DNA from 4 places in the Thiocapsa rosea genome. Region 1 is predicted to be linked to each of the others. Evidence: predicted binding sites of a transcription regulator. Region 1 holds the regulator's gene; each other region holds the start of a gene.
What was found. Region 1 encodes sigma-54, which starts transcription at its own class of promoters, with help from an activator protein. Its sites were predicted from a motif close to TGGCANGNTNCNTGCTT; they were not measured.
Positions count from the first base shown of each region.

Region 2: nifL (nitrogen fixation negative regulator NifL) is a predicted target of sigma-54. The motif match lies at 2,513-2,529, and genes of this name have one in related genera.
Region 3: BDD21_RS22840 (formylmethanofuran dehydrogenase subunit B) is a predicted target of sigma-54. The motif match lies at 2,768-2,784, and genes of this name have one in related genera.
Region 4: glnL (nitrogen regulation protein NR(II)) is a predicted target of sigma-54. The motif match lies at 3,619-3,635, and genes of this name have one in related genera.

Region 1 covers NZ_RBXL01000001.1:1,186,696-1,194,120, forward strand. Annotated here, with positions in the region: gene lptC (LPS export ABC transporter periplasmic protein LptC) at 1-575, shown strand, start outside; gene lptA (lipopolysaccharide transport periplasmic protein LptA) at 572-1,093, shown strand; gene lptB (LPS export ABC transporter ATP-binding protein) at 1,183-1,953, shown strand; gene BDD21_RS05480 (RNA polymerase factor sigma-54) at 2,135-3,619, shown strand; gene hpf (ribosome hibernation-promoting factor, HPF/YfiA family) at 3,650-3,985, shown strand; gene BDD21_RS05490 (PTS sugar transporter subunit IIA) at 4,226-4,675, shown strand; gene hprK (HPr(Ser) kinase/phosphatase) at 4,698-5,660, shown strand; gene rapZ (RNase adapter RapZ) at 5,717-6,586, shown strand; gene BDD21_RS05505 (PTS sugar transporter subunit IIA) at 6,583-6,990, shown strand; gene BDD21_RS05510 (HPr family phosphocarrier protein) at 6,987-7,256, shown strand; gene ptsP (phosphoenolpyruvate--protein phosphotransferase) at 7,253-7,425, shown strand, end outside.
Region 2 covers NZ_RBXL01000001.1:1,859,215-1,866,639, forward strand. Annotated here, with positions in the region: gene nifA (nif-specific transcriptional activator NifA) at 1-819, opposite strand, end outside; gene nifL (nitrogen fixation negative regulator NifL) at 836-2,476, opposite strand; gene rsxA (electron transport complex subunit RsxA) at 2,927-3,502, shown strand; gene rsxB (electron transport complex subunit RsxB) at 3,758-4,291, shown strand; gene rsxC (electron transport complex subunit RsxC) at 4,457-6,016, shown strand; gene BDD21_RS08425 (RnfABCDGE type electron transport complex subunit D) at 6,018-7,109, shown strand; gene rsxG (electron transport complex subunit RsxG) at 7,106-7,425, shown strand, end outside.
Region 3 covers NZ_RBXL01000001.1:5,134,056-5,141,480, reverse strand. Annotated here, with positions in the region: gene BDD21_RS22855 (ATP-grasp domain-containing protein) at 1-476, opposite strand, end outside; gene BDD21_RS22850 (NAD(P)-dependent methylenetetrahydromethanopterin dehydrogenase) at 493-1,395, opposite strand; gene BDD21_RS22845 (beta-ribofuranosylaminobenzene 5'-phosphate synthase family protein) at 1,432-2,442, opposite strand; gene BDD21_RS22840 (formylmethanofuran dehydrogenase subunit B) at 2,949-4,226, shown strand; gene BDD21_RS22835 (formylmethanofuran dehydrogenase subunit A) at 4,220-5,890, shown strand; gene fhcD (formylmethanofuran--tetrahydromethanopterin N-formyltransferase) at 5,887-6,783, shown strand; gene BDD21_RS22825 (formylmethanofuran dehydrogenase subunit C) at 6,780-7,425, shown strand, end outside.
Region 4 covers NZ_RBXL01000001.1:1,584,703-1,592,127, reverse strand. Annotated here, with positions in the region: gene BDD21_RS07280 (cation diffusion facilitator family transporter) at 1-988, shown strand, start outside; gene glnA (glutamate--ammonia ligase) at 1,553-2,956, shown strand; gene BDD21_RS07270 (DUF4124 domain-containing protein) at 3,052-3,570, shown strand; gene glnL (nitrogen regulation protein NR(II)) at 3,786-4,868, shown strand; gene ntrC (nitrogen regulation protein NR(I)) at 4,861-6,321, shown strand; gene BDD21_RS07255 (hypothetical protein) at 6,400-6,783, shown strand; gene BDD21_RS07250 (hypothetical protein) at 6,877-7,101, opposite strand; gene BDD21_RS07245 (tRNA (cytidine(34)-2'-O)-methyltransferase) at 7,275-7,425, shown strand, end outside.

The sequences.
Region 1 (7,425 bases):
GGATGCTCGCTGTCTTCTTCGTCGGCTCCGGGCTCTTGGGATGGTGGCAGCTGCGCCCCGAACCCGAGCCGGCCGCACCCGCGGTCGAGCGTGCGCGGCTCCCGGATTATGTCGTGGCACGCTTCAGCGCCGTGGAGACCGACGACACGGGCAAACCGAGCCGACGCTTGGTCGCCGAGGAGCTGCGCCAATATATCGAGGAGGATCTCTCTGAGCTGGATCGCCCGCGCATGACACTCTATCAGCGTGAAGGCGAGACCGAAGCCGAGCCCTGGCGCGCACGCGCGGACAGCGGGCTGGTCCTCCCCGGCGGCGACGAGGTCCGTCTCGAGGGCGCCGTGGAGCTCGAGCGCAAGGGCGACGCGAGTCGGCCCGCCACCCGCATGGAGACCGAGCTGATGCGCATCTGGCATAAACGGGCCTTCGCCGAGACCGATCGCGCGGTCCAAGTCACCAGTGCGTCGGATCGGCTGAACGCGACCGGGATGCGCCTCTGGTACGAGGAGCCCGTACGTGCCCAGTTCGACGGACGCGCGCATATCTTTATCGCACCCGAGCAGACCGAGACGCCATGAGCGAGAGAGGAATCGACAACCGGCGGTGCCGGGGCACTGCCCCGGCCGCGACCCTGGCCTTCGTCATGGCCCTCGCGTGCGCCCCGGCAGTGGCGCTCGAGGACGATGCAAGCCAACCCATCTTGATCGAAGCAGACGATGTCGAGGTCCTGGAGGCGGAGAACACCAGCATCTATGTCGGCAATGTCCAGGTCGACCAAGGGAGCATGCGACTCCTCGGCGATCATGTGACCGTTTATCATCGCGACGACCGCCGCCCGCGCTTTATCATTGCGCTCGGCGCGCCGGCCAGCTTCAAACAGCTCCTCGACAACGACGAGGGCGAGGTCCTGGCCTTCGCCAAACGGATGGAATACGACGCCGACAAGGACGAGCTCACCCTCATCGAGGACGCCTTGCTGATTCAGGGGGCCGACCGCGTCGCGAGCGAGCGCATCGTCTACGATCGCGCCCGTGCCCATTTCCGCGCGGGAGGCGGCGGACGGGTCAAGATCACCATCACGCCGGAGGGAGAATGAGGCTAAACCGCGTCCGAGGCGACCGATGACATCCGATCGGAAACCACCCTTGAACGATCCAAAGAGACTCGGCGGAGACGCGGTTTAGGATGAAGGATTCTATTGCGGATTCCGACTTAGGCTCGGGCTCGGGCTCGACGACACTGCGCGCGGAGCATCTGAAGAAGAGCTATCGCGGTCGTCAGGTGTTGCGCGACGTGAGCGTCGGCGTGGACGCCGGCGAGGTCGTGGGCCTGCTCGGACCCAACGGCGCGGGCAAGACCACCTGCTTTTATCTGATCGTCGGACTCATTCCGGCGGACGAGGGCCGCATTGCGCTGAGCGGGCAGGACATCACCCTGAAACCCATGCATGCGCGCGCGCGCGCCGGACTGAGCTATCTGGCACAAGAGCCCTCGGTGTTTCGCAAGCTCAGCGCGCGCGACAACATCCTTGCTATCCTGGAGGCGCGCGGCGACCTGTCTCGGGCCGATCGCAATCTGCGCTGCGAGCGCCTGCTCGAAGAGCTCGGGATCGCCCATGTCAGCGGCTCGCTCGCGCTCAGCCTCTCTGGCGGGGAGCGACGGCGCCTCGAGATCGCGCGTGCGCTCGCGGTGGACCCCCTGGTGATGCTGCTCGACGAGCCCTTCGCGGGCGTCGACCCCATCGCCGTCGGGGACATCAAGGCCATCGTGTCGCATTTGCGCGATCGCGGGATCGGCGTGCTGATCACGGATCACAACGTCCGCGAGACGCTCGATATCTGCGACCGGGGCTACATCATCAGCTCCGGGTGCGTCATCGCGGCCGGCACCCCCGCGCAGCTCCTGGCCGATCAGCAGGTCCGCGATGTCTACCTCGGCGCGGATTTTTCCATGTAGGTGCGAACCGGGAGGTACCTCGAGATGCGAATCGGTTGGCTGCTCTTTCCGAGATGTTGGGTGTAAGATGAGATCCTGCCCCGGCTGATGACGCCTTCACCGGACTGAAACGGCTAGAATCGACCAGCATTGGCCATGGCGGTCACCTGATCGAACACCTCGAAAAGCGCATCCGCGATTCATGAAGCAATCCATCCAGCTTCGGCTCGGCCAACACCTGACCATGACGCCTCAGTTGCAGCAGGCGATCCGTCTGTTGCAGCTCTCCACGCTTGAGCTCCAGAAGGAGATTCAGGAGGCGCTGGACACCAACCTCATGTTGGAGGAAGGCGACGACGCGGATCGCTTCAACGTCGCCGAGACGCAGCAGTCAGGCACGATTCAGAGCGAGGACATCGAAACACCTCGGGTCACCGTCGAGCAGTCGATCGACCGCGAGATCCACGCCGAATCCAACGAGATGCCCGAAGAGCTGCCGGTCGACACACTCTGGACCGACGTCTTCGACTCCCACCTGCCGAGCACCTCGCACGGCTCGGACGACGGCTCGGACTACGATCCCTTTGCCCAGCAAAGCCGCCCTCAGACCCTGCTCGACCACCTCGCCTGGCAGCTCAATCTGTGCAGACTGAGCGAGCGCGACAACATGATCGCCCAAGCGGTCATCGATTCGATCGACGCCGACGGCTATCTGCGCATCGATGTCGAGGAGCTGCTCCTGACCATCGATCACCCCGAAATCAGTGCCGAGGAGGTGGAGGCTGTCGTTCACCGCGTTCAGTCCTTCGACCCGCCGGGGGTGGGTGCCCGCAACCTCCCGGAATGTCTGCTGATACAACTCAGTCAGCTGCCCCCCCAAACACCTTGGCGGAGCACCGCGACGGCGATCTGCCGCGACGGGTTCGAGTATCTGGCCAAGCGCGATGTCGCCTCGCTGGTCCGTCAGCTGAAGGAATCCGAGGACACGGTCGCAGGTGCGCTGGCGTTGATCCGACGGCTCAATCCGCGCCCCGGAAGCCTGATTGCCGGCACGCCGGCCCAGTATGTCGTCCCGGATATCTTCGTGCGCAAACGCGAGGGCCGATGGTCGGTCGAACTCAATCCCGACTCGATGCCTAAACTCAGAGTGAACGCCGACTACGCGCGCCTGATCCGACGCGCCGATCAGAGCGCGGACGGCGTCACCTTGAAGAGCCATTTGCAGGAGGCACGCTGGTTCATCAAGAGCCTGGCCAGCCGCAACGACACGGTGCTGCGCGTCGGCGCGAAGATCGTCGAGATGCAGCAGGAATTCTTCGAGCACGGGGACGAGGCGATGAAACCGATGGTTCTGCGCGATGTCGCCGAGGCATTGGAGCTTCACGAGTCGACCGTATCCCGAGTGACCACGCAGAAATACATGCACACGCCGCGGGGAACCTTTGAGTTCAAGTATTTCTTTTCCTCGCACGTCAACACCGCTTCCGGCGGCGAATGCTCGTCGACCGCCATTCGTGCCCTGATCCGCAAGCTGATCGCCGGCGAGTCCGCGCGAAAGCCCATGAGCGACAGTAAGATCGCCCAAGAGCTCGGCGATCAGGGGATCAATGTCGCGCGGCGAACCGTCGCCAAGTACCGCGAGGCCATGGGGGTTCCACCCTCGAACGAGCGCAAGCGCCTGGATTGACAGGCCGTTTGAACCATAAGGAGTCACAAGATGCAGATCAACCTGACGGGTCATCACATCGACGTCACCGATGCGCTGAAAGGCTACGTCGACACGAAGTTCGAGCGCCTTGCGCGGCACTTCGACCACGTCATCAACGCTCACGTCATCCTGAGCGTCGAGAAGCTTGCCCAAAAAGCGGAGGCCACACTGCACATCAACGGCAGCAAGGTCTTTGCCGACTCGGTCCACGAGGACATGTATGCCGCAATCGACGGGCTGATCGACAAGCTCGATCGTCAGGTCCTGCGCCACAAGGAGAAGAAGAGCGATCATCGCGCAGCGAGCCCGAAGGTCAGCGAGATCGAGGAGTCGGATCAGACCTGACGCACCGGCGTTGTCAGAACGCCGCTGATACCTTCGAGGGGCGCTCTTGCCCCGTCGGAGGCGTTCAACGAACGGGATCGGGCACGAGGCCGGCATGCGGGATCGCCGGCCTCTGCCAGACATCCGAGGATAATCAGCATCCATGACCACACGCCCTTGCCCGCCGTCGCTGCGCGGACATCGATCCAAGAGCCACCAGCTGCAGCGCTGCGCGCCCGCAGCGCACGGGAGCCGATACCGATGCTCAGCCCCGATCTAATCAACGAGGCCCGTATCGGTCACGGCCTCGAGATTTCCAGCAAGAAGCGTTTGCTCGAAACCCTTGCCGAGCTACTCGCCAACGACCACCCCCGTTTGAGCACGGAGAGCGTCTTCGAGCGCCTCCTCGAGCGCGAACGCCTCGGCAGCACCGGACTCGGTCACGGTGTCGCCCTGCCCCATGCCCGGATCAAGGAGGTCTCTCAGGTGATCGGGGCCTTCGTGCAAACCGCCCGCGGGGTGGATTACGATGCAGCCGACGGCGAGCCGGTCGATCTGGCGTTCGCGCTCTTGGTTCCCGAGACCGCGACCGAGGAGCACCTGCAGCTGCTCGCCTATTTGGCAAGTCGCTTCAGCGAGTCGGCAACCCGCGCACGTCTGCGCGATGCGAGCTCGCCCACGGCCATTCTGGACCTTCTCAGAGCGACCTAGCCGTCAAGCGCGGCCGCCGGCGATGATCGAAAGTCTTCAATCCCTGATCTCGCAGACCGGGCCGCGGCTCAAGCTGCGCTGGCTCACGCCCGAGCCGGCGAGCCCGCGCCCGTTGCGCGGCGAGGATCCGGGACGTTCGAGGCAGTCGCTGATCGGCTCTCTGAACTGCATTCATCCCAATCGCCTGCAGGTCATCGGACACGCGGAGCTGCTCTACCTAGCAGAACTGGGCCGGACCGCCTTCGGCGAGACCGTGGAGAGGCTCTTCTCGGATCGTCCGACCGCCGTCATCTTCTCCGACGGCATCGACCCGGAGCCCGCCTTTCGAGAGGCCGCCGAGCAGACCCTCACGCCGCTGCTCGGCTCCTCCCTCGGCGACGAGGAGCTGATCAATCACCTGCGTTATTTCCTCACCCATGCCCTCGCCGAGCGCCGCACGGTGCACGGGGTCTTCATCGAGGTCCTGGGTATGGGCGTTCTGCTGGTCGGCGATCCGGCCGTCGGCAAGAGCGAGCTGGCGCTCGATCTGATCGCGCGAGGACATCGGCTCATCGCCGACGACGCACCCCGTTTCGCACGCATTGCCCCCGAGACCTTGGAGGGCACCTGCCCCGAGGCCCTGCGCGATTTTCTCGAGGTCCGCGGCCTGGGGATTCTCAACATCCGCGCCATGTTCGGAGAAGGCGCCGTCGTGCGCAGCAAGACATTGAACCTGATCATCGATCTTCAGCCGCTCGACAAACATCAACTCGAGTCGATCGACCGGCTCAGCGGCAGCCTCTCGGTGCGCAACATCCTCGGGGTTGCCGTCCCCAAGATCACGATGCCGGTCGCACCCGGCCGCAACCTGGCGATCCTGGTGGAGGCGGCCGTGCGACACCAGATTCTGCGCATTCGCGGATACGATGCCGGCGTCGATTTCATCGACCGCCAGGCGCGTGCCATCAGCATCGATCGACCCGACCCGCCGAGATCACCGTCATGACGCAAGCACCGGCAGAGGAACAGGCACGCGAACGACTGCCGAACGTCGGCAAGCCGATGAGGCTCGTCATCCTCAGCGGCCTGTCCGGCTCGGGCAAGAGCGTCGCGCTTCACACCCTGGAAGACGTAGGGTTCTACTGCATCGACAACCTGCCGCTGTTCTTGTTAGAGAATCTCGCCCTCGGGCTGCACGAGGGGCTGGATGATGCCTTCACCATGACGGCGGTCGGGATCGACGCCCGCACCAGTCCGAGCAGCGGCCCGGACGAGCTGCGACACCTTCCCGAGCTGGTGCACTCGGCGCGCGAGCGCGGCATCGGCTGCGATGTCCTCTTCCTCGACGCCCAGACCGAAACCCTGATCAAGCGCTTCAGCGAGACCCGCCGCAAGCATCCCTTGACCCGCGGCGATCGCTCGCTGCCGGAGGCGATCGCACTCGAGCGCCGACTCCTCGAGCCGATCCGAAGCTGCGCCGACATCCGTATCGACACCACCCAAACCAACGTCCACGAGCTGCGCGATCTCGTGCGCAGCCGTTTGGTCGGCGGCGCCTCGCCGAAGGCGTCCATCCTGCTGCAGTCCTTCGGTTTCAAGCACGGGGTTCCCCACGATGTGGATTTTGTCTTCGACCTGCGCAGCCTGCCCAATCCGCATTGGCAACCCGAGCTGCGGCGCTTGACCGGACGCGATCGTCCCGTGATGGAATTCCTCGATTCCGCGGACGCCTTTTGCCGAATGCGCGCCGACATCCAGGGATTCTTCGATCGCTGGATCCCCAGCTTCGAGACGGACGGGCGCAGCTATCTGACGATCGCGATCGGCTGCACGGGCGGGCAGCACCGCTCGGTCTTTATGACCGAATCCCTGCGGCATCATTTCGAGTCCAACGGCCATCAGGTGATGGTCCGGCATCGGGATCTCCCTTGAGCGTCGGCATCCTGATGATGACCCATCAGCCATGCGGCGCGGATCTGCTGCGGGTCACGACGGCGATTCTCGGCGAATGCCCGCCGGGGGTGGAGGCGATGGAGGTCGTCAACGATGTGCCCTGCGAGGTCGTGACGGCGGAAGCCGCCGAACGCTTGGAGCGGCTGGACACGGGCGAGGGCGTGCTGATCCTGACCGACCTCTACGGCTCGACACCGGCCAATGTCGCGGTATCGCTGCTCGCGATCCATGAGCAGGCGCGAGTCATTGCAGGACTGAACCTACCCATGTTGTTGCGCGCCCTGACCTATGCCTCGCTCGACCTGGATGACGTGGCCGAGAAGGCCTTGCAGGGCGGACGCGACGGCGTCTTGCTCTGCTCGCGACGAGACGACCGCGCATGATTCGCAAAGAGATCGAGATCCTCAACAAGCTGGGTCTGCATGCCCGTGCGGCCGCCAAGCTCGTGCAATGCGCCGGGCGGTTCGCCAGCCATGTCGAGATCGCGCGGCGCGGCCAAAGCGTCAACGGCAAGAGCATTATGGGCGTGATGATGCTGGCCGCGAGTCAGGGCACCCGGATCACGGTCGAGGCGGCCGGCGAGGACGAGGATGCCGCCATGGCCGCGATCGAGGCACTGATCGGCGACCGTTTCGGAGAGTCGGAATGACCACCGCCTTTCAGGGGATCGGCATCTCCACCAGTCGCTCGCTCGCGCTCGGACCCGCCTTCGTGGACGGGCGCGGCGGCCATACCGTCTCGCAATCCGCCATCGCGGCCGACCAGGTCGCCGCCGAGATCGAGCGGCTCGACGTGGCCGTCGCCGCCGCGCGTGGGGC
Region 2 (7,425 bases), 670 kb from region 1:
CAGATTGTCGGGCAAGGCCGCGCAGTTGAGCTTGACGAAGGCGGCACGGGCGCGCGGCGAGTTGTAATGGATGGCGTTGGCGATCAACTCCTTGCCGGTGCCCGATTCGCCCCGAATCAGGACGGTCGTATTCCACTTCGCGACTTGGCGCACCTGATCGAAGACCAGGCGCATGGTGTCCGTGTGTCCGATGATGCTGTCGAATCCGTGAGTGCCTTTGACCTCGCGGCGGAGCTTGTCGCGCTCCTCGCGCAAGGCTTGTTGCTCGGCCTCGACGCTGCGGGCCAGACGCACCGCTTGGCCGATCAGATTGGCGACCATCTCCAGAAAACGTGCACGCTCCTCGAGCAGCCCGTCGGCTACGGGAGGCTGGGCCGCAAAGACCCCGATCGCACCGCCTTCGCCGAGTCGGATCGGGACACCGATGAAGGGCAGGTCCGGATCGTAGAGACTGAGTCGATCGAGGAAGCGTGGCTCGTCGCCGATGCGCGGCACGATCCAGGGCCGATTCCGGGAGAGGATGCTGCCGATCACGCCCTCGCCGGGCTGATAGGCGATGCGGTCGGTCGCGTGGGGGTCGTCGGTGTGAAGCGCGCGGATCAAGAGTTCGCCGCGATCCTCGCTCAGCAGACTGACCATCCCGTGTTGAAGGCGCCCGCGCTCGTGCAGGACGCCGAGCACCTCGCTCAGGGTCTGGCGCAGATCGAGCGAACGGCTGAGCACCGAGCTCACCTCGAAGAGTGCGCCCAGTTGGGATTCGAGCAGATCCAACCGGCAGGCCTGCTCGGCGCTGCCGGGGACGGGATAGTCGGCATTCATGAGGGTTCGTGCAAGCTCAGTCGTCGTCGGGGACGGCGGTCAGTGACAGGCGAATGCGGCAGCCATCGGTCATCGTCGGGTCGACCTCGATACTGCCTCCGTGGGCGTTGACGATCTCTTGACTGAGCGCGAGACCCATACCGGCCTTGCCGCGACGGTTGCGCCAACCGATGTAGAAGGGCTCGAAGACCTTATAGCGGTCTTCGGCCGGGATCCCCGCGCCGTTGTCTTCGATCTCGACCTCAACGGCCTCGTCGACCCGGCGGGTGGTCAGGCGCAGCTCGCGGTGCGCGCGGTTGGTCTCGCAGAGTGCCTGAATGGCATTGTCGATCAGGTGCTTGAACAAGGCGCGTAGCTGGTTCTTGTGGCCAGGCAGCTCGGGTAGAACATGCGCCGGGCGCCAGTCGACCACGATTCCGGTGGCCAAGAGGCGGTCGGTCTCCAGCTCCAGGACCTGGCGCAGGAGTTCGTTGACGTTGACCATGACCCCGGCCTCGCGCGGCTCCTCGGGCAGTGCCGAGGTCAGGGTCGCGAGTGCTTTGGCGCCGGAGACGCTGATCTGGTCGAGCATCCCGGCGAGGGTGTCGACGTTGCCGGCACCGCCGCGCACCATGGCCGCAGCGGCGTTGATGACGTTGAGCGGCACCTGAATCTGATAGATGGCCGCAGCGAGTGCCTCGCGCATCCCGTGCATCAGCTGTTGCTCGGCGAGTCGGGCGCGCAGGTTTTCCAGATGGGCGCGCTCGATCTCGCGCCGCCGTGCGGTGACCTCGCTTGCGAGCAGCAACAGGCGCCGGTCACCGGGGACCTGGCGACCGAAATAGGTCCGGGCGCTGGCGTCGCTCTCCTCGACCGGTGTCCCGGAGCAGGCGAACCAGCGTGGTCCCATTGAACCGGGGATCTCGATGGCGACCTCGACATCCTTGAAGCCGCGCCCCTCCAAACAGGCCGCAAAGGCATCCACGCCGAGCTGCTCGCTGACCGCCGCGCGAAGGACATCGGCCGGTTCTTTGCCGCGCAGATCCCCGAGCAGCTTTTTGTATTCCTGATTGTCCAGGATGATCCGGCCCTTGCTGTCGAGCAGGACGACGATCACCGGGGCCGCATCCAGGACGGTCTCGATGCGGGCCTTCTGTTGACGCAGCGCCCCCTCGAGCTCGTGGACCTTGGTCGCGTCGCGATGCATCCCGAGGAAGTACTGAAGATCCCCGTCGCGATCCAGAACCGGGGAGATGATCAGCTCCGCCAGATAGTCGAGGCCCGCCTTCGTGCGGTTCACCAGGGTGCCGGTCCAGGTCTCTTTGCGTTGGATGGTTCGCCACAGCTGCTGATAGACGCTCAGCGGCGTCGCGTTGCTCGAGAGGATCGACTCGTTCTGTCCCAGGACCTCCTCGCGGCTGTATCCCGTCAAGGTTTCGAAGGCATGATTCGCGTAGAGGATCGCCGCCTTGTGGTCCGTGATGGAGATGGCCACGGGCGACTGCTCGACCGCTTCGAAGAAGAGTCGAGGAGGCAGCGGATCCAGCGCATTACCCCCCATGAGCGTCAGCGCCTCGACAACCTCGATCGGGGTCCCGTCGGGCGGCGAGGCTAAAAACTCGCCGAGCGCGTTGATGACGACCTGCTGGACGGTGCCCGGGGCTTCTCGGACCGGCACGGCGCTCTCCTGAATCCTGTTCGTAAGGAAATTCTACAGCAATTGCGATGCCATCGCCGACAGATGCGGGCCGCTCTAGAGGGACGATCCCGGGTCTGCTCGGACGGCGCAGCATTCTCGGCGGTGCCGCGCCTTCGCCTCTGTCGATACCCCTGTCAGTTTTACGACATTTCCATGCGACTGCAACCGGGATTTCTGTTGTCACCGCGACAGCCCGGCTTCGAAGGTATCACGCCCGGGAGGACGCCGGCCGCGCCTGCGGGATGTCGACTGTTCCGTTCCACCCGCCTTCCCGGGGACGTCAATCCATTGATGATGAGACGATATTTCAGTGTCCGGCAGCTCCTGGAGCGATCGTGGATCGGCCCGGTACGCGCGTCCCATTCGGCAGCTGGCACCGCATTTGCTGATGCCGTGACATCAAGGTCGCGACGCAAGGGCGTTCACCGTATGGGCGAGTATGTGATGCTGATTCTCGGCACCGCGTTGGTCAACAACGTCGTGCTGGTCAAGTTCCTGGGGCTCTGCCCCTTCATGGGCGTGTCGAACAAGCTCGACTCCGCCTTGGGGATGGGATTGGCCACCACCTTCGTGCTGACCTTGGCCGCGGTCGCGAGCTGGCTGCTCGAATGGTTTGTGCTCCAGCCGCTGGATATCGGCTTCCTGCGCATCCTGACCTTCATCCTGGTGATCGCTGCGGTCGTGCAGTTTACCGAGATGGCCGTGCGCAAGCTCTCGCCCGCGCTCTATCAGGTGCTGGGGATCTTCCTCCCGCTGATCACCACCAACTGCGCCGTACTGGGCGTGGCCCTGTTGAATGTTCAAGAGGAGCACGGATTCCTCCAAAGCGTTCTCTACGGATTCGGCTCGGCGCTCGGGTTCACCTTGGTGATGTTGCTCTTCGCCGGCATGCGCGAGCGACTGGCGCTGGCCCAGGTCCCGGCGGCCTTCAGCGGAACGCCGATCGCGTTTATCGCTGCCGGGCTCTTGTCGCTGGCCTTCATGGGCTTTGCCGGGCTGGCGTGAAACTCCGGAACGCGACCGGCGCGACAGGCAAGGATCGAAGACGCGCTTGATCTTTTGTGCGGTCAATGGCCGTCGCAGGACGCGTTCCGGAGGATGAAAAATCGATGGATGCGGCTCGCTGCTCGGCCACGACGCTGTTCGAGACGGATGCCCACAGGGTTCGGGTCGGGTTTCGGAAGGCATCGGACCGGCAGCTCCCTGGCCGCGTAGCCGGCCGCCATCGGCATGACGGATTCTTAATCGAGACACACTACGATGATTGCCGCGATCTTCAGCCTTACGACTCTCGGTTTGATCTTGGGCTGGCTCCTTGGCCTCGCCGCGCGCTACCTGAAGGTCGAGGGCAATCCACTCGCCGAGCGGGTCGTCGAGCTGCTGCCCGGCTCCCAGTGCGGTCAATGCGGTTACCCCGGATGTACGCCGGCGGCGGACGCGATCGCCTCGGGTGCAGCCCCCGTAACCATCTGTCCGCCTGGCGGACGCGCGCTGGCGGAGGAGCTCGCGGGTGTGCTCGGGGTCAGTGTCGACCTGTCCGGCGTTGCCGACAAGGCGCCGGCGATCGCGCACATCCACGAGAACCTCTGCATCGGCTGCTGCAAGTGCTTCAAGCGCTGCCCGACCGACGCGATCATGGGGGCCAACAACATGATCCACAGCGTCTTCGCCGATGCCTGTACCGGCTGCGAGCTGTGCTTCGACGTCTGCCCGACCGAATGCATCGAGATGCGTCCGGTCACGCCGACCCTACAGACCTGGTATTGGACGAAGCCGAGCGCGCTGGCGGCATGAGGCTGGCCGGGTGAGCCGTTCGACTGCCAGCCGCCAGCCGCCAGCCGCCAGCTTCGGTTTAGTCGAAGGCAGGAGGCAGGAGGCAGGAGGCAGGAGGCCGGAGGCAGGAAGCACTCCCGCGCAACGCCCTAAAGATCGTGACGCAGAGGTAAGAAAGGCCCGACTATGAAACTCTTCAAGATCCGCGGCGGCGTGCATCCGCATGACAACAAGCACCTCGCGGCCGGTCAGGCGATCGAGAATCTGCCGATGCCGGCGCTGTTGCATATTCCACTGCAACAGCACATCGGCGCGCCTGCCAAGCCGGCCGTGCAGCGTGGTCAGCAGGTGGCCAAGGGCGAGTTGCTTGCACTCAGCCAGGGCGCCATCTCGGCGCCGGTTCACGCGCCGACCTCGGGTCGGGTGATGGGGGTCGGCAGCTACCCGGCGCATCATGCCTCGGGGCTCTCGGTACGGACCGTGACCCTGAAGCCCGACGGCGAGGATCGTTGGTCCGACGAGATTCAAGGTGTTCCCGATCCCTTTGCACTCGCGCCCGAGGAGATCGCTGCGCGGGTCGCGGCGGCCGGCATCGTCGGGATGGGCGGGGCGACCTTCCCGTCCGCGGTGAAACTCAATCTGCGTACCCGCTACCGTCTGCACACCCTGGTGATCAACGGGGCTGAATGCGAGCCCTATCTGACCTGCGACGATCGGCTCATGCGCGAGCAAGCCGAGGAGGTCATCGACGGGATCCGCATCATGGCGCACGCCTTGGGGGTCGACCGGATCATCGTCGCCATCGAGAACAACAAGCCGGAGGCGCAGGCCGCGATGGCGCTGGCCGCCTCGATGGATCCGCGGATCCGCATCGCCCGTCTGCCGACGCGGTATCCGATGGGGTCCGAGAAACATCTGGTGCAGGCCCTGACCGGTCGCGAGACCCCGGCGCGCGGACTGACCGCCGACATCGGCGTGGTCGTGCACAACGGCGCCACCGCCTTCGCGGTCCACGAGGCGCTGCGCTTGGGTCGGCCGCTGGTCTCGCGCGTGGTGACCGTCAGCGGCGGTGCTGTCTCGCGCCCGGGTAACCTGCGCGTGCCTCTCGGAGCGCGTGTGCAGGATCTGCTCGAGCATTGCGGTGGATTCGCCCAGCAGCCGGCACAGCTGATCAGCGGCGGACCCATGATGGGCCAACCGCTGCCGAGCACGCGCGTCCCCATGGTGAAGGGCAGCAACGGCGTGTTGGCGCTCACGACGGCCGAGGTGGCGCGGCACGAGCCCATGCCCTGTATCCGCTGCGCGACCTGCGTACAGGCCTGTCCCTGCGGACTGGTCCCGCTCGACATGGCCGCCCACACGCGGGCAGGCGATCTGGACGGTGCCGTGAGCCTCGGCCTGATGGACTGCATCGGCTGCGGATCCTGCGCCTATGTCTGCCCGGCCCATATCCCGCTGGTGCAGTACTTCAACTATGCCAAGGGCGAGATGGCCGCGCGGGGGCGGGCCAAGCAGAAGATGACCGAGACCAAGCGGCTGGCCGCGCAGCGCACCGCCCGGATGGAGGCGATCAAGCAGGCCAAGCGCGAGGCGATGGCCAAGCGCAAGCGCGAGGCGGCGGCCAAAAAGGCTGCCGAGACAGCGGCAGCCGATGCCGCGGTCATGGCACCCGGTGCGGCAGCCGATGCCGCGGTCATGACACCCGGTGCGGCAGCCGAGCCGCCGGCTACGACGGCGGAGGCCTGAGATGCAGATCGAGACACCGGCCTCGAGCGCCGGCCCCTTCGCCCACGAACGCAGCAGCATTCAGCGCACCATGGCCCTGGTGATGCTGGCGCTCTTGCCGGCGACCCTCTTCGGCTTCTGGCAGTTCGGCTGGCCGGCGATCTTTCTCTTCTTCGCCACGATCGGGACCGCGCTTCTTGCCGAGTCGGCTTGTCTGAAGCTCGCCGGCAAGCCCCAGCGCCTTTACCTGCTCGACGGCTCGGCACTGCTCGCAGCCTGGCTGCTTGCGGTGAGTCTGCCGCCCTGGGCACCCTGGTGGATCGGCGCGATCGGTGCGGTGATCGCGATTGTGGTCGCCAAGCACGTCTTCGGCGGACTGGGTCAAAACCTCTTTAATCCGGCGATGGTGGCGCGGGTGGCCCTGTTGATCTCCTTTCCCCTGGAGATGACCAACTATGTCCAGCCCATGCCGCTGTTTTCCGCCGATGCACCGGGATTGATGCAGAGTGTAGGGATCAGTCTCGGTCAACCGGGCTTCGATGCCGTCTCGGGCGCGACCCTTCTCAGCCATGTCCGCACCGAGCTGAGTCAGGGCATGAGTCTGTCCGAGATCATCCCCGGCATCGCCCACCTGGTCTCGGGCGCCGTCGGGACCATCGCCGGCAGCATGGGCGAGACCTCGGCCCTGCTCATCCTGCTCGGCGGGCTTTTCCTGCTCGCCAAGCGCGTCATCACCTGGCACACGCCGGTGGCCATGATCGGCAGCCTCGCGATCCTCGCCACCCTGATGAATCTCTACGACCCCGAGCAATACGCCGGCGCCCTCTATCACATCGTCTCGGGTGCGACGCTGCTGGTGGCCTTCTTTATCGCGACCGACCCGGTCACCTCGCCCGTCTCCAAGATGGGCCAGATCCTCTTCGGGGCCGGCTGCGGGGTTCTCGTCTATGTCATCCGGACCTGGGCCGGCTACCCGGAGGGTGTGGCCTTCGCCATTCTCCTCATGAACGCCTGCACGCCGATGATCGACCATTATATTCGGCCGCGTATCTACGGCCGCGATCGCCGCGGCACGCCGATCGAATACGCCGACAACGCCGAGATGCGCAAATGACGACCGTCGCCCAACCCAGCTATCGAAAACGCATCGGCTACCAGGCGGGTCTGCTCGGGGGCTTCACCCTGATCGCCGCGGCTCTTCTGGTGATGGGCGATATCGCCACGCGCGACACCATCGCACTACGCAAGGCCGAGGATCTCAAGGCTTCACTCGCGCAGGTGATCCCGCCCGCAATCCACGACAACGACCTGCTGGCCGATCCGCTCACGCTGGAAGGTCCTGACGGCGCACCCCTGACCGTGTATCGCGCGCGAGAAGGCCTCCAGGTGACGGGTGTCGCCTATCGGGTCACCGGTGTCGGCTATGCCGG
Region 3 (7,425 bases), 3.9 Mb from region 1:
TCCCCCGGAGGTCGGTCTCCGACGCGCCAGGGACGCACCCCGAGACCGCCACAGCCGCCTGGCATCTTGATCAACCAGGGCATCGGGTCGTCCGCGTCAGGCGGATCCCAACGAGACTCCGGGTAGTCGACCTCCAAATCGTCAAGTAGCGCGAAGAAGGCTTTCGGCGTACCCACTAGCGCCAGGACCTCCGGGTCGTTTCCGAACAGCCGCAGTGTTCCGGTCAGTCCGGACAACACCGAAGGCGATGCCTCCAGGCCGGCCCCGAAAACGATCCCGGCGCCCTGATCCAGCAAGGGCAGACGCGCGATCTCGGCCGTCAAGTGCTCGGGGTCCAGGCCCTGACCGAGCATCCCGATCCGGATGCAGGGTGCAAGCGCTCGGGTATCCTCGTCACAGAAGGCATCCAGCACCCGCACACCATAGCCGCCGCGCACCGCCGATTCGGCCAGCGCGCGGGCGCTGTTGGCGATCAACACGAGCTCCGTGGGCTCAGCCCGCATGTCGGCGCGCCGCCTCGAAGGCCTCGTCGAGACCGAGGTACTGGGGTGAGCCGGAGTCGTGCATCCGTCGGAGCAGACCTTGCTGAACCTTGTATTTGATGTTGCCGACCGCGAGTGCGCCGATGCCGACCGCGCCCCCGGGGGAGGCCGCCAGCACAACGGCCTCGTCATTCACCCCGACGCCCTCGATGCCCGCGGGGGGGACTGCGTTGACATCGCAGGCGACCTTCAAGCGCCCGGCCGCCGAGATGTGCGGCTTGCCGAGCACCTGCACGCCGGCCGCTGCGGCATTGAAGATCACGTTGGCCTGCGTCATCAGATCCATCAGGTGTTCATCGTTGCTGCCATCGGCGGCGAACAAGGTCACGCCGTAGCGCTCCTCACAAGTCTGGACCGCAGCCTCGGCTCGCGCCAAGCCCTGGTGGCTGACAATCAGTGCGTCGGCGCCGGCGCGTGCGGCCAGGATCGCTGCCGCGGAGCCGACCGGCCCGGTGCCGCCGAAGACCAGGATACGTCGCCCGCTCAGTCCGCCCGGCGGGTCTCGGAGCAGCTGTGCCTCGACACTTGCGACCATGGCTGCGGCGGTCGTAAAGGCGCCGCTGGGGTCGGCGAAGACCGAGACCTCGAACGGCGGCACCATGGCCGCGCGCGCCGCCGTGAGCATGTCCATCGCCAGATGGATATCGCGTCCGCCCAGAAAGATGCCGGTACGCGCAACGCCCTTGGGTCCGCGCGAGAAGATGGCGTCCTGGACCAATGCGGAGACATCGTCCAGGGTCACCCCTGTGTAAGGGATACAGGCGTCCCAGCCGGCATCGTAGGCCATGTTGACGTCGAAAGGGCTGAGGTTACGGGCCGGCGTGAACATGTGTAAGAGATAGGGTTTATCCATCGGTTGCTCCGACCTTTTCGGTCCGCCGTCGGGTCATCATCTGTGGGTGCGCCTCAATTGCAGGGGTGTATGCACCGGATTCAGAGCGGCACCCAGGTTGCGTCCGGTGACGATCCGGAAACGCAGTGGAGCCAGCTCGCCGAAGTGCTGATTCAATCCCTGCTCCAACCATCGGGCTTGATACTCGTCCGGCGCCAGGATGAAGCCGGTAGGCCCCCATGAACTCTGGCCGATCCCGGCGAAGCCTTTGGCGGCAGCCCATTGCAGCGCCGCCGCGACCCGAGGCGACGCGAAGCGACCGCCTTGGGCCGGCGCAAAGTGTTCGCCGATTACTCGCTGGATTTCCCCGATGCCTTCGGCGACGGGATCCAGGTGTCGCTCGATCAGGCCCGGTACGACCTGCATCAAAAGGACTCGACACAGACGCCCAGCCGCATCGTCGGGGAACAGCGGGAGTGCCTTGAAGGCGCGGACCTCCCGGTCGCCGTGCAAGCCTTGACCGCGTTGATCCAGCACCAACAGGATTCTCCAATCCTCCGGGAACGGGAGACGCAGAGCCACGGGGGGAACCTCCCCTCGCTCGGCGCGGCCGCAGTCGACGATGAACCCGCCCTTTTCGAATGCACCGATCCCGATTCCGGAACGTTGGCCGCGGCCGAGCGTTCGTGCAAGAACCCTACAATCCGTGCCCTCCGCGTGGATCTCGGGATAGAGTCGCTCCAATGCGGTTCCTACGGCCAACGCGATCTGGGTGCCGGATCCCATTCCGGTGTGCTGCGGGGTGATTTCCTCGATGTCGATCCGGACACCGCCGCTGAAGCCTCGCGCCTGTATGAGCGCTGTTGCGAACGCGATGGCGCGATCGGCGCCCGGACCATCGGCGCTGATGCCTTCCCCACGTTGCGCACGCAGGCGAGTTGCGAAACCATCGATCGTCAGTCCGAGACTACCGAAGCGCCGGCCCAGCCCTCCGTTCAGATCCAGGAATCCGAGGTGAAGTCGGGCCGGCGCCTCCACGTCGATGGCGTCGAATCGGCGGTTGGGCATGTGGCGTCGCGACTCCTGTAGATTCCAATGTTAAGGAGGCTGAAAGCAAATTCCATACCTATCCCGCTTGATTTGACACTCGCTCGGCGGGGCCTGCGCTTCTTCGGGCCACTGCCCGCCGCATGCGGAGCGTGGCGCACCCGGTCTCGATCTGGTCTTGGTTATGGTGTCCCGCCCTTGACTCACTGTGTCACGACCGCGGTGCCACATCGGCTGCATCGCGGATTCGAGAAGACGCGGCGGTCCGTGTCGTCATTGCCTGCCCGCTGCGGGAGGAATGGCTCAAGGGGTGACGTCGCTGGCGGCCCCGCAGGTTTCGGTCATCTGGCGTGATTGGTGCTATGACCCGTAGCGGGTCGACCGGTTGCCCGCTCGACCGCCTTGCAGTTGGTCTTGCCGACAATTCGGATCGGATTTGTTATTCACGACCCCGATGCGACCGTGGATTTGGTCGGCTCGACTACCCGGCCCGCGCAGGGCATCGAACCTTCAGCGCAGAGAACACCATGTGGAATGCCGAACCGGCCGGTCGCCGCGATAACCTGACGTGCCCTTTCTGCGGTCTGGCCTGCGACAATCTGCGAGGCGCCGGCGACGGTCATCTTGTCGAGCCGACCGGATGCCGTTCGGCCGATGATGCCTTCTCGAGTATCGCGCATCTGCCCCCATCGACACCCGCGATTCGGGGCCGACCGGTACCCCTCGTCGAGGCACTCCAGCATGCGGCCGGGCTGGTTCATGCGGCCCATGCTCCGCTGTTCGCAGGGTTGGTGACGGATGTGAACGGCATGCGGGCCGTATTGGACCTCGCCGATCGTTGCGGTGCCGTGCTGGATCACCACAACGGCGATGCGCTCTTCCGCAACCTCCTCGTCCTCCAGGACGGCGGTTGGATGACGACCACCCTGACCGAGGCGAGAAACCGTGCCGATCTCATCCTGATGGTCGGCAACCAGTGCCTCCGAGAGTTTCCGCGTCTCATCGAACGGGTGCTGGTCCCGACTGAAGCCTTGTTCTCGTCCCCGGAGGACCGGCGTCTCGTATGGCTCGCCCCCCCGGACGCGTCGCCGGTTCCGACAGCACTTCAAGCACTGCAACCCATCCGAATCCCGGTCGCGCTCGAGGATTTGGCGGGCGTTGCGGGCATTCTGCGAGGCATGCTCTCGGGCCGCCCGGTGCGTAGCGATGCTGTTTCCGGGATCCCGGGCGGTTCGCTGGTGGATCTGGCTGAGCGACTGCGCGTCGCTCGTTATGCCTTGGTCATCTGGGCGGCCGCGGAGCTCGATTTTCCCCATGCCGAGTTGACGGTCCAGGCGCTGGTCGAGCTAGTTCGGGATCTGAACGAAACCACCCGCGCCGCCGCGTTGCCCTTGTCCGGGACGCTCGGAGATCTGACGGCCAGCCAGGTCTGCACCTGGCAGATCGGCTATCCCTTGCGGGTAGGCCTGCAACAGGGTCGTGCGACCTACGATCCCATGCTCAACCGATATCAGGATCTGATCGCCCGCGACGAGTGCGACCTGCTGGTGTGGGTTGCTGCGCTCCCGACGCCGTCTGGACCTCCCCCGAGCGTTCGACCCACCATCCTGTTGGGCTACCCGGGGATGAGTCTGGACTGGACGCCGGAAGTTTCCATCCCGGTGGGCCTGCCCGGTATCGACCATCCCGGACATTGGTATCGCACGGATGCGTCTTGCCCGCTGCCTCTGGGACGAATGCGGGACCTGGGCCTGCCGTCGGTGGCCGAGGTCATCGCAGGTTTGAAGGAGCGGCTGCCGTGCTGACCAAGCTCGCCGGCGGCCGCCTGTTCGATCCGGCAAACGGGGTCGACGGCGAGGTCCGCGATCTCTACATCCGCGACGGCCGCATCCTGTCCGAGGCGCCATCGGGGGAAGTCCCGCAGCGGACCTACGCGCTCGACGGAAAACTCGTCATGGCCGGCGCCATCGACCTTCACACCCATATCGGCGGGGGGAAGGTCAACATCGCCCGTACCATGTTGCCGGAGGATCAGCGGGCCCATGTGCGTCCACGCACGGCCCTGACCCGCTCGGGCGGCGGGCATGCCGCGCCCGCGAGCCTGGCCGCGGGCTATCGCTATTCCGAGATGGGCTACACCACCTGCTTCGAGCCGGCGGTGCTGCCCATCAATGCGCGGCAGGCCCATATGGAGATGGCCGACACCCCGATGCTCGATACCGGCGGATACGCCTTGCTCGGCAATGACGATCTGCTGCTGCAACTCATGAGCGAGGGCGCGAGCCAGGAGACGATCAACGACTATGTCGCTTGGACCCTGCGGGCGACTCAATGTATCGGAATCAAGGTCGTCAATCCGGGCGGTATCAGTGCTTTCAAGTTCAACGCCCGGTCGCTGGACGTCGACGAGCGGCACCCGCACTACCCACTGCGTCCTCGCGACATTCTGCGCACCTTGAGCCGGGCGATCGCGGAGCTCGGGGTTCCGCATCCGCTCCATGTGCATGCGAGCAACCTCGGGGTGCCCGGAAACTACAGCGCCACCTTGGCCACCATGGACGCGGCGGAAGGTTTGCCGATCCACTTAACCCATATCCAATTCCACAGCTACGGGACGCAGGGCGATCTCCATTTTTCCTCGGCTGCCGCCGAGATCGCCGAAGCTGTGAATCGGCGCCGCAACGTCAGCATCGACGTGGGTCAGGTCATGTTCGGCCAGACCGTGACCATCTCGGGCGATACGATGCACCAGCATGCCAATCATCGCCATGCCCATCCCGGCAAGTGGACCTGCATGGACATCGAGTGCGAGGCGGGCTGCGGGGTCGTGCCCTTCCGTTATCGCGACAAGAACTTCGTCAATGCACTCCAATGGGCGATCGGCCTCGAGCTCTTCCTCATGGTGGACGACCCCTGGCGGGTCTTCCTCACGACCGACCACCCCAACGGCGCCCCCTTTACCAGCTACCCCAGGCTGATTCGCCTCCTGATGGATCGGGGCTTCCGCAACGAGCAGCTCGCCCGGATCCACCCGGAGGCCGCTGCCATGAGCTGTCTGGGATCCCTGCAACGGGAGTACAGTCTCGACGAAATCGCCATCATGACCCGGGCCGGTCCTGCCCGCCTCCTCGGACTGACCGACCGGGGACATCTGGGCGGCGGCGCACGTGCCGACATCACGGTCTATCATCCGCTGGCGGACCCCGAGCAGACCTTCGCGCGGCCCATGCTGGTCTTCAAGGCTGGTGAGGTCGTGGTGGAGGAGGGGGCCATCGTCCGTGTGGTGCGAGGGGCGACCCAGGTCGTGCGCCCCGAGTACGACCGGGCTATCGAACAGCGCGTCTCGGACTGGTTCGACCGCTATCACACGATGAGCTTCGACAACTTCGCCATCTCCGACGACGAGATGGCGGAAGGTATCGGCAGCCCGATCGAGGTCCATGCCTGCCGGCCGCGAGGTGGCGTATGAGGCTCAACGGCATCCCGATCGACGACACCTTCGCCGAGGCATTCGGGATGACGGCCACGCGCCTGATCATCACCGCGCTGAACCCCCATTGGGCACGTGTGGCGGGTGAGACCATGACCGGCTTTGCGACCTCGGTCATCGGCTGCGGGGTCGAGGCCGGGATCGAGTCCGAGATCCCCCAAGCAGAGACGCCGGACGGCCGCCCGGGGATCAGCGTGCTGCTGTTCGCCATGTCGGGGTCGGACCTGGCCAAGCAGGTCGAGCGGCGTGTCGGGCAGTGCGTCCTCACCTGCCCGACTACAGCTGTGTTCTCGGGCATGGCGAGCGAAAAGCCGGTCCCGCTCGGCAAGAGCTTGCGTTTCTTCGGCGATGGTCATCAGATTTCCAAACAGATCGGAGGTCGGCGTTTCTGGCGCGTCCCGGTCATGGACGGCGAGTTCCTCTGCGAAGAGATGACCGCGCGGACCAGCGCCGTCGGCGGCGGCAACTTCCTGGTGTTGGCGCGCACGCTACCCGGGGCGCTGGCGGCCTGCGAGCGGGCGGTCGAGGCGATCCGACGGCTGCCCGACGTCCTCTTGCCTTTCCCCGGCGGTATTGCCCGCTCCGGCTCCAAGGTCGGCTCCAAGTACAAGGCACTGATGGCCTCCACGAACGATGCCTATTGCCCGACCCTGCGTGGACTGGTGCGATCCCGACTCGAAGCCGAGACCGGCGCCGTGCTCGAAATCGTCATCAACGGGCTGACCGAGGCGGACGTGCGCGAGGCCACACGCGTCGGCGTGCGTGCCGTCTGCGACCTCGGGCCGGACGCCGGGGTGCTGCGCATCTCGGCCGGTAACTATGGCGGCAAGCTGGGTCCGTTTCATTTTCACCTGCGGGAGATCCTCACATGAGCCCGCTGACGCTGACCCTGCGGGAGGCGCCGCGCCAGCGCATCGAGATGTCGGCCTTCACGCCCGGTCGGCTTGCCGAGTCGTCCGCGGAGGCGATCCGACGTCTGCCGCTCTGGGTCGGGAATCGACAGGTCCCGACCGGTGATCTCTTTACTGTCGACGAGGGCACGCGCGAGGATCTCGTGATCCGTTCCGACAGCGATCGCCTGGACGGCATCGGAGCGGGATCGACCCGAGGGACCATTCGAGTCGAGGGCCGCGCCGGGGCCTATCTGGGGCGGGATCTGCGGGGCGGGAGCATCCGGGTGAGCGGAGATGTCGGCATCTTCGCCGGCACCGGGATGACCGGCGGGACACTGCACATCGGGGGGAACGCCGGGGACTTTCTCGGCGCCGCCATCCCCGGCGAGCGTCGGGGGCTGCGCGGGGGACGGATCGAGGTTTACGGCAACGCCGGCGATCGCGTCGGAGACCATCAGCGGCGCGGTCTGATCCTGATCGCCGGGGATGCCGGCGACTATTGCGCATCCCGGATGACCGCGGGCACCATCCTCGTCCTGGGTCGGACCGGCGCACAGACCGGGTTCGCGATGCGTCGCGGCACGATCCTCCTGACCGCGCAGCCGCGCCTACCGCCGACCT
Region 4 (7,425 bases), 400 kb from region 1:
GCTGTCCGATCTGCTGGTCCTGTTGGCCGGTCGCCGAGCCAGTCAGGGACCCGATCACGATCATCCGTACGGGCACGCCCGTTACGAAACGGTTGCAACCCTCCTGCTGGGTTTGCTGCTCATCGCGGTGGCGGTCGGCATTGCGTGGGATTCCATCGAGCGCCTGTTCCAGCCGGCGGCCTTGCTCCAGCCGGAGCCATTGACCCTGCTTGCGGCTCTGGCATCGATCCTGGTCAAGGAATGGCTCTACTGGTGGACGCTCGGCTATGCCAAGCGGGTCAAGTCGGATTTGCTGCGCGCCAACGCCTGGCATCATCGTACAGACGCGGTTTCTTCAGTGGTCGTACTGGTCGGGATTGCCGGGACCATGGCGGGCTTGGCCTATCTGGATGCGATCGCAGCCGTCGTGGTCGCGATCATGATTGCAAAGATCGGTTGGGAGCTCGGCTGGGAAGCGATCAATGAACTTGTCGATACCGGGCTGGAATCCGAGCGGCTGAACGCGGTCAAGGAGACGATTCGCTCGGTCGGAGGCGTGCGCGATATCCATATGCTGCGCACGCGCCGCTATGCCGGACAGGTTTCGGCCGACGTCCACGTCCTGGTCGATCCCCTCGTCAGCGTCTCCGAAGGGCATATGATCAGCCTTCTGGTGGAGCATCGGCTCAAGCGTGAGATCGACGAGATCACCGATGTGACCGTACATATTGATCCCGAAGACGACGATCGGTTTCCTCCCCCGGTCGGCCTTCCGCTCCGAGCCGAGGCGCTTGCTCGCCTCGCGTCGCTTTGGTCGGCGATTCCGGAGGCAAACGAGCGTGAACGAATGGTCTTCCATTATCTCCGAGGCCAAATCGATATCGAGGTCCATTTTCCGCTTGCCGCGTGCCGACGACAGGGTGCGGATGTGGCCGCTCTGCGCGAGCGGCTCGCCGCAGCGATCAAGGACGAGCCGGCCTTCCGCGATGTGCGCATCCTGTTCGGGTAACTCAACCGCGTCCAGAGCGAGATGCTCACTTTCGAGTGAATTCGACGCTTGGTGCATCCACGACCCTTCGCGGGGATGCGGTTTAGCGCACAATAACGGTGCGTTTTTTTTCGCCGAGCCTCATTGAGGTGCATCCATGCCGGAGCCGGCGACGTATCGCCTTGCCGCCAGCTCCTCGTCGGTTGGTCTCGGGCGGCCGCGATCAATCCGAGACGCGTGCTGCTCCAAAGATAACCTTGTTTAAACAATGCTTTGATGGTGCATCGGACCAATAGAGGCGTACGGATCCAGCCAGGGGGAGGCACCGCAAGATGTTTTGGCTCGGTAGATGCTAGACGGCCCGGAGGTGATCGACAGCGCCGGTCGTCTCCGGTCTCTAGACCCGACCCGGAGAACACCCATACACACCGAATCACCGCGACCCGCCGACCCATCGCGAGTCGTGCAGCCCGAAGGGCGACCTGCTAGGCTCCGAGCGGCCTCGGTGCGCCCGAAGGCGACAGACCTATCATGCCGCCGTCCGGCCATGTATCCCCCGAACCCACAGCAGCGGAGAAATCCCAAATGACAGACGTGATCAAAATGATCAAGGACAACGACGTGAAGTTCGTCGACCTTCGCTTCACCGACACACGCGGCAAGGAGCAGCACGTCTCCATGCCAGTGCGGGTGGTCGACGAAGACCTCTTCAAGGACGGCAAGATGTTCGACGGCTCGTCGATCGCGGGCTGGAAGGGCATCGAGGCGTCGGACATGGTCCTGATGCCCGAGCCCTCCACCGCCGTGTTGGACCCCTTCACGGACGAGAACACCCTGATTATCCGCTGCGACATCCTGGAACCCGACACCATGACCGGGTACGAGCGCGACCCGCGCTCCCTGGCCAAGCGCGCGGAAGCCTATCTGAAGTCCACCGGCATCGCCGACACGGCCTACTTCGGCCCAGAGCCCGAGTTTTTCATCCTCGACGATGTGCGCTGGGGCGCGGAGATGAGCGGCGCCTTCTACAAGATCGATTCCGAGGAGGCCGGCTGGAACTCCGAGCGCGTCTTCGCCGACGGCAACATGGGGCATCGCCCGAGCACGAAAGGCGGTTACTTCCCGGTCCCGCCGGTTGATTCGCTCAATGATATCCGCGCAGCCATGTGTCTTGCGCTCGAAGAAATGGGTGTGCCGGTCGAGGTCCATCACCACGAAGTCGCAACCGCGGGCCAATGCGAGATCGGCACCCAGTTCGATACCCTCGTATCCCGCGCAGACAAGAATCAAATCACCAAGTACGTCGTCCAGAACGTCGCACATGCCTACGGCAAGACCGCGACCTTCATGCCTAAGCCCTTGGTCGGCGACAACGGCAGCGGCATGCATGTGCACCAGTCGCTGAGCAAGGACGGCCAGAATATCTTTGCCGGCGACAAGTACGCAGGCTTGTCCGACACGGCCCTCTACTACATCGGCGGTATCATCAAGCACGCCCGCTCTCTCAACGCCTTGACCAACCCCTCCACCAACTCGTACAAACGATTGGTGCCGGGCTTCGAGGCCCCTGTGATGCTCGCCTATTCGGCGCGCAACCGCTCCGCCTCCGTACGCATTCCCTATGTCGCCAGTCCCAAGGGTCGTCGGATCGAGGTCCGTTTCCCGGATTCGACCTGTAACCCCTATCTGGCGTTCGCCGCGATGATGATGGCCGGCCTGGACGGCATCCAGAACAAGATCCATCCCGGCGATGCCATGGATAAGGATCTCTACGATCTGCCGCGCGAAGAGGCGAAGGCCATCCCGACGGTCTGTCACTCGCTGGATATGGCCTTGGAGCATCTGGACAAAGACAGGGAATACCTCACCGCCGGTGGCGTCTTCACCGATGATCTGATCGACGCCTATATCGCTCTGAAGATGGGCGAGGTCACCCGCATCCGGATGACCACTCACCCGGTCGAGTTCGACATGTACTACAGCCTCTAGAACAGGGCTGCTCTCGAGCATACCGACAGAGGCCCCTCCAGGGGCCTCTGTCGTTTTCGGTTGAGCCCTAAATCCCGGTCGACTATTCTTCGACCATGATCAGACACGCGTTCGCCGTCCTCGCTCTCTTAACGCCCTTGGCTTGGAGCGCCGAGATCTTTCGCTGGGTCGACGCCGACGGACGCACCCACTTCTCGGATCGACGGCCTCCGGATGCGGCGGCGCAGCGCATTGTTCCCGATACGGGTTCGGTCGGCGACTCCACCCCCGATGGCGCGACGCCGTCGGATGATGTGCCGCTTCTCGGACCCTACGCGGCCTTCGACATCCTGACACCGGCCGCCGGTGCTGTCCTGCTGCAGCAGACCGATACACTCGAGATCCAACTTGAGCTGGAGCCGCCGTTGCTCGAAGGCCATCGCCTCGATCTCATGCTCGATGATCGCGCGGTCCCCGTCGAGGCGGGATCGACGCGGTTTCAAATAAAGGGCGTCGGTTTCGAGGCACACCGTATCCAAGCGCGCGTGCAGGATGCGCTCGGAATGGTGGTCGCGACGACTCCGTCGCTTGAGCTTGAGCTGCGCCAATCCATTCCCCCCGGGGTATTGCCCTAAGCCTGCCTGATTGCACTGACTTTCCCGAACGACCGAGCCGATCTGCGATGGTATGCTTTTCGCATGTCGTCGGTGTCGAAATGGACGCCAGAGTCCGCGTGTCGCGCCGTTTGTCTGCGTAAGCCTCCCGCAGCCCGACCGTCGACGTTACACCCTCCGTCTTCGCGTGCGCCCTCGGTCACGCGCGACCTTGTCAGCCGTTCGGATGAGAGATCATGAGTATTCAGCCAGCCCCGAAGCCGGCCCTAGAGCGGACGATCCTCGATCACCTGAACACGGCCGTCCTCCTGTTCGATAAGGACTTACGTCTTCTGTATATCAATCCCGCGGCCGAGATGCTCTTCGAGATCAGTGCTCGACACATGATCGGACACCATGCACTCAACCTGCTTCCCTGCCCCGACCACCAGGTTGAAGCGCGTTTGAAGGCCGCTTTGGAGTCGCGTCACCCCTTTACGGAGCGCGAGATCAATGTCGTTGCCGGCGACGGGCGCACCAAGACGGTGAACTGCACCGTCCTACCGCTGCACCATTTTGATGCACACGATCAAGTGCTCGTCGAGCTCGCTCAGGTCGACCGTCAACTCCGGATCACCCGTGAGGAGCATCTGCTGTCTCAGCACCAGGCCACCCAAGCCCTCATCCGCGGTTTAGCGCACGAGATCAAGAACCCGCTCGGCGGATTGCGCGGCGCCGCGCAGTTGCTCGAGCAGGAGCTTCCAGATCCCGGGTTGCGTGAATACACGCGAATCATCATCGACGAGGCCGACCGACTCCAGGATCTGGTGAACCGGATGGTCGGCCCCAGTCGCTTGCCGCGCCGAGCCTTGGTCAATATCCACAATGTCCTCGAGCATGTCCGTGGACTCATCCTCGCGGAATCACCGACCGGTCCGCGCGTGCAGCGCGACTATGACCCGAGTATCCCGGATTTCATGGCCGATCAGGACCGCTTGATTCAGGCCTTCCTGAACCTAGCTCGCAACGCCGCCGCCGCGGCCGGAATGACGGGTCGGATCGAGCTGCGCACCCGCGTTTTGCGTCAATTCACGATCGGAAACCGTCGTCATCGCCTTGTGCTGCAGGCGCAGATTCGTGATAACGGACCCGGAATCCCGCTGGAGATCGAGGATCGAATCTTCTTTCCGATGGTGTCGGGCCACCAAGGCGGTACCGGGCTGGGCCTACCCATCGCCCAAGAGCTGATCAGTCAACATGGAGGTCTCATCGAATGCGAGAGCCGGCCGGGCGAGACCACGTTTTGCGTCTATCTGCCGTTGGAGACGGACTATGAATAATCGCGAGCCCAAGGTCTGGGTCATCGACGACGACAGGTCCATCCGATGGGTGCTCGAGCGCGCACTGCGCAAGGCTGAGATGCACGTGACGTGTTTCTCCAACGGGGTCGGTGTCATGGAAGCGCTCCAGCGCGAGCAGCCGGATGTCATCCTGACCGATATCCGTATGCCCGGAATCGACGGGTTGGATCTTTTACGGCAGGTCTCGGCCCGCTATCCCGGGTTGCCCGTGATCATCATGACCGCACATTCCGACCTCGACAGCGCGGTGTCGGCCTTTCATGGCGGTGCCTTCGAGTACCTGCCCAAGCCCTTCGATCTCGACGAGGCCGTCGGACAGGTCAACCGTGCGTGCCGGCGCGGTCGCGAGGAGCGCTCCGAAGAGATCGTGATGACCAAGGCGCCGGATATCATCGGCGAGGCACCTGCCATGCAGGAGGTCTTTCGGGCGATCGGCCGACTTGCGCGCTCCAACATCACGGTTCTGATCAACGGCGAATCCGGAACCGGGAAAGAGTTGGTGGCACGCGCACTGCACCGCCACAGTCCGCGCAGCGATCGACCCTTCATCGCCTTGAACATGGCCGCAATCCCAAGGGATCTTCTGGAATCGGAGCTGTTCGGTCACGAGCGCGGCTCCTTTACGGGTGCCCAAAGTCGGCGCGAAGGGCGGTTCGAGCAGGCCGACGGGGGAACCTTGTTCCTCGACGAGATCGGCGATATGCCTGCCGAGCTTCAAACCCGACTCCTGCGGGTGCTCGCCGACGGCGAGTTCTACCGCGTCGGCGGCGTTGCCCCGACGCGGGTCGACGTGCGGATCATCGCCGCGACGCACCAAAACCTTGAGGAATTGGTTCGGCAAGGCCGTTTTCGCGAAGACTTGTTCCATCGTCTCAACGTCATCCGGATTCATCTCCCCGCGCTGCGCAATCGGCGCGAAGACGTTCCGGTGTTGATGCGGCACTTTCTCGCCCAGGCGGCCCTGGAGCTGACGTGCGAGCCGAAGGTGCTCGCGCCGAGTGCGATCGATCACCTGAAGCGGCTTGACTGGCCCGGCAATGTTCGCCAGCTTGAGAACACCGCTCGCTGGGTGACCGTCATGGCCTCTGGCAAAGAGATTCACGCCGAGGATCTGCCGCCCGAGCTCAACGCCTCGTTTTCCGAGCCGGCTCGCGATGAGCCCTGGGAGACGGTGTTTCGCCGCTGGGTCCGTCAGAGCCTCAAACAGGGCCAGGGTGCCTTGCTGGACACGGCCATGCCGGTGTTCGAGCAAATCCTCATCCAGACCGCCTTGGAGCATACCGGCGGGCGTCGGCAAGAGGCTGCGCGACTCCTCGGCTGGGGACGCAACACCCTGACACGCAAGATCAAGGAGCTGCAGCTCGACATCGAGATCGACCCGGAAGAGCCCTCGGCGGATGAGGATTCAGCTCGGAGCCCCCAAATCACTTAGGCGCAGCCAATCCAATCCAACACACGACGCATACCGCGCTAAGCGCGGTTTAAAGATCCGGAGAATGACTTGGACAGTATGAGTATCGAGCTGAAAGGCTCGGAGATTTCGTCGATTGATTTGAAGGACGGATGCCTGAGCCTGCATTTCTCACGGGCTTATCTCGTGAAGACGATGACGGGTTCGACCGAGCGGACGCGTTGGCAGCAGGCAGGGAACTTAGTGATCGAAGGGGTGGAGGAAACCTCGACGATTCCGAGTGGGCCGCTCGTCTGTCGGGGAGGGGACATCGAGGAGAACATCTTCACGTATCGCGATATGATCCCGATCCCGCTCGAGAGTCGAGGGCATGCGCGCTGTGTGCTGAGTTTCGAGGGGGTTGAGGATCCGTTCGTCGCTCAGGGAACGGCGATCAGACTGGACATGCGCGAAACACCCAAATACATCGAGCATTTACGCTGAACTGCGTCTTGCGTAGGCCCTTTCGTTGTGAGCCGCGTCCGAGGTTCGGACGCGATCTCCAGCCTCCAGCCGTGCCGAGCGGATCGGGTCGGATCAGTTGCGCGCAGAGCCGACGATCTCATGAGCAATGTCGACGACGCGATTGGCCATATCTTGGTATTCCTGCCGATAGTTGACCAGCAAGCCGTCCGTCGCCGCCCAGTAATCCTTGCCTGAAACCCCGTGCTCATGCTCGTAGTCGATGAACTGCTTTTGCATCCCGAGCATCTTTTCGATCAACTCCTGCTTTTCCTTCTTCAGCGCGGCGATATCGCTCATGTCGGTGTCCTCATAGGGTTTTTGGCCGCCTTGGAGCGGCGATGTTAGAACTTTCACAAACCTTAATATAGCATGCAGCGAGACGCCTCGGTCAACCGCCGAACCTGTTCGCGTGTCGATCGACCCCGGCCGCGACCGGCCTTCCCGCCCACGCCCTGCACACTGGATCCGCGATGTTTGATGTCATCCTCTACGAGCCCGAGATTCCGCCCAATACCGGCAATGTCATGCGGCTCTGTGCCAACGCCGGTCTGCGACTCAACCTGATCGAGCCGCTCGGTTTCGCTCTGGAGGATCGACTGCTCCGGCGTGCCGGGCTCGATT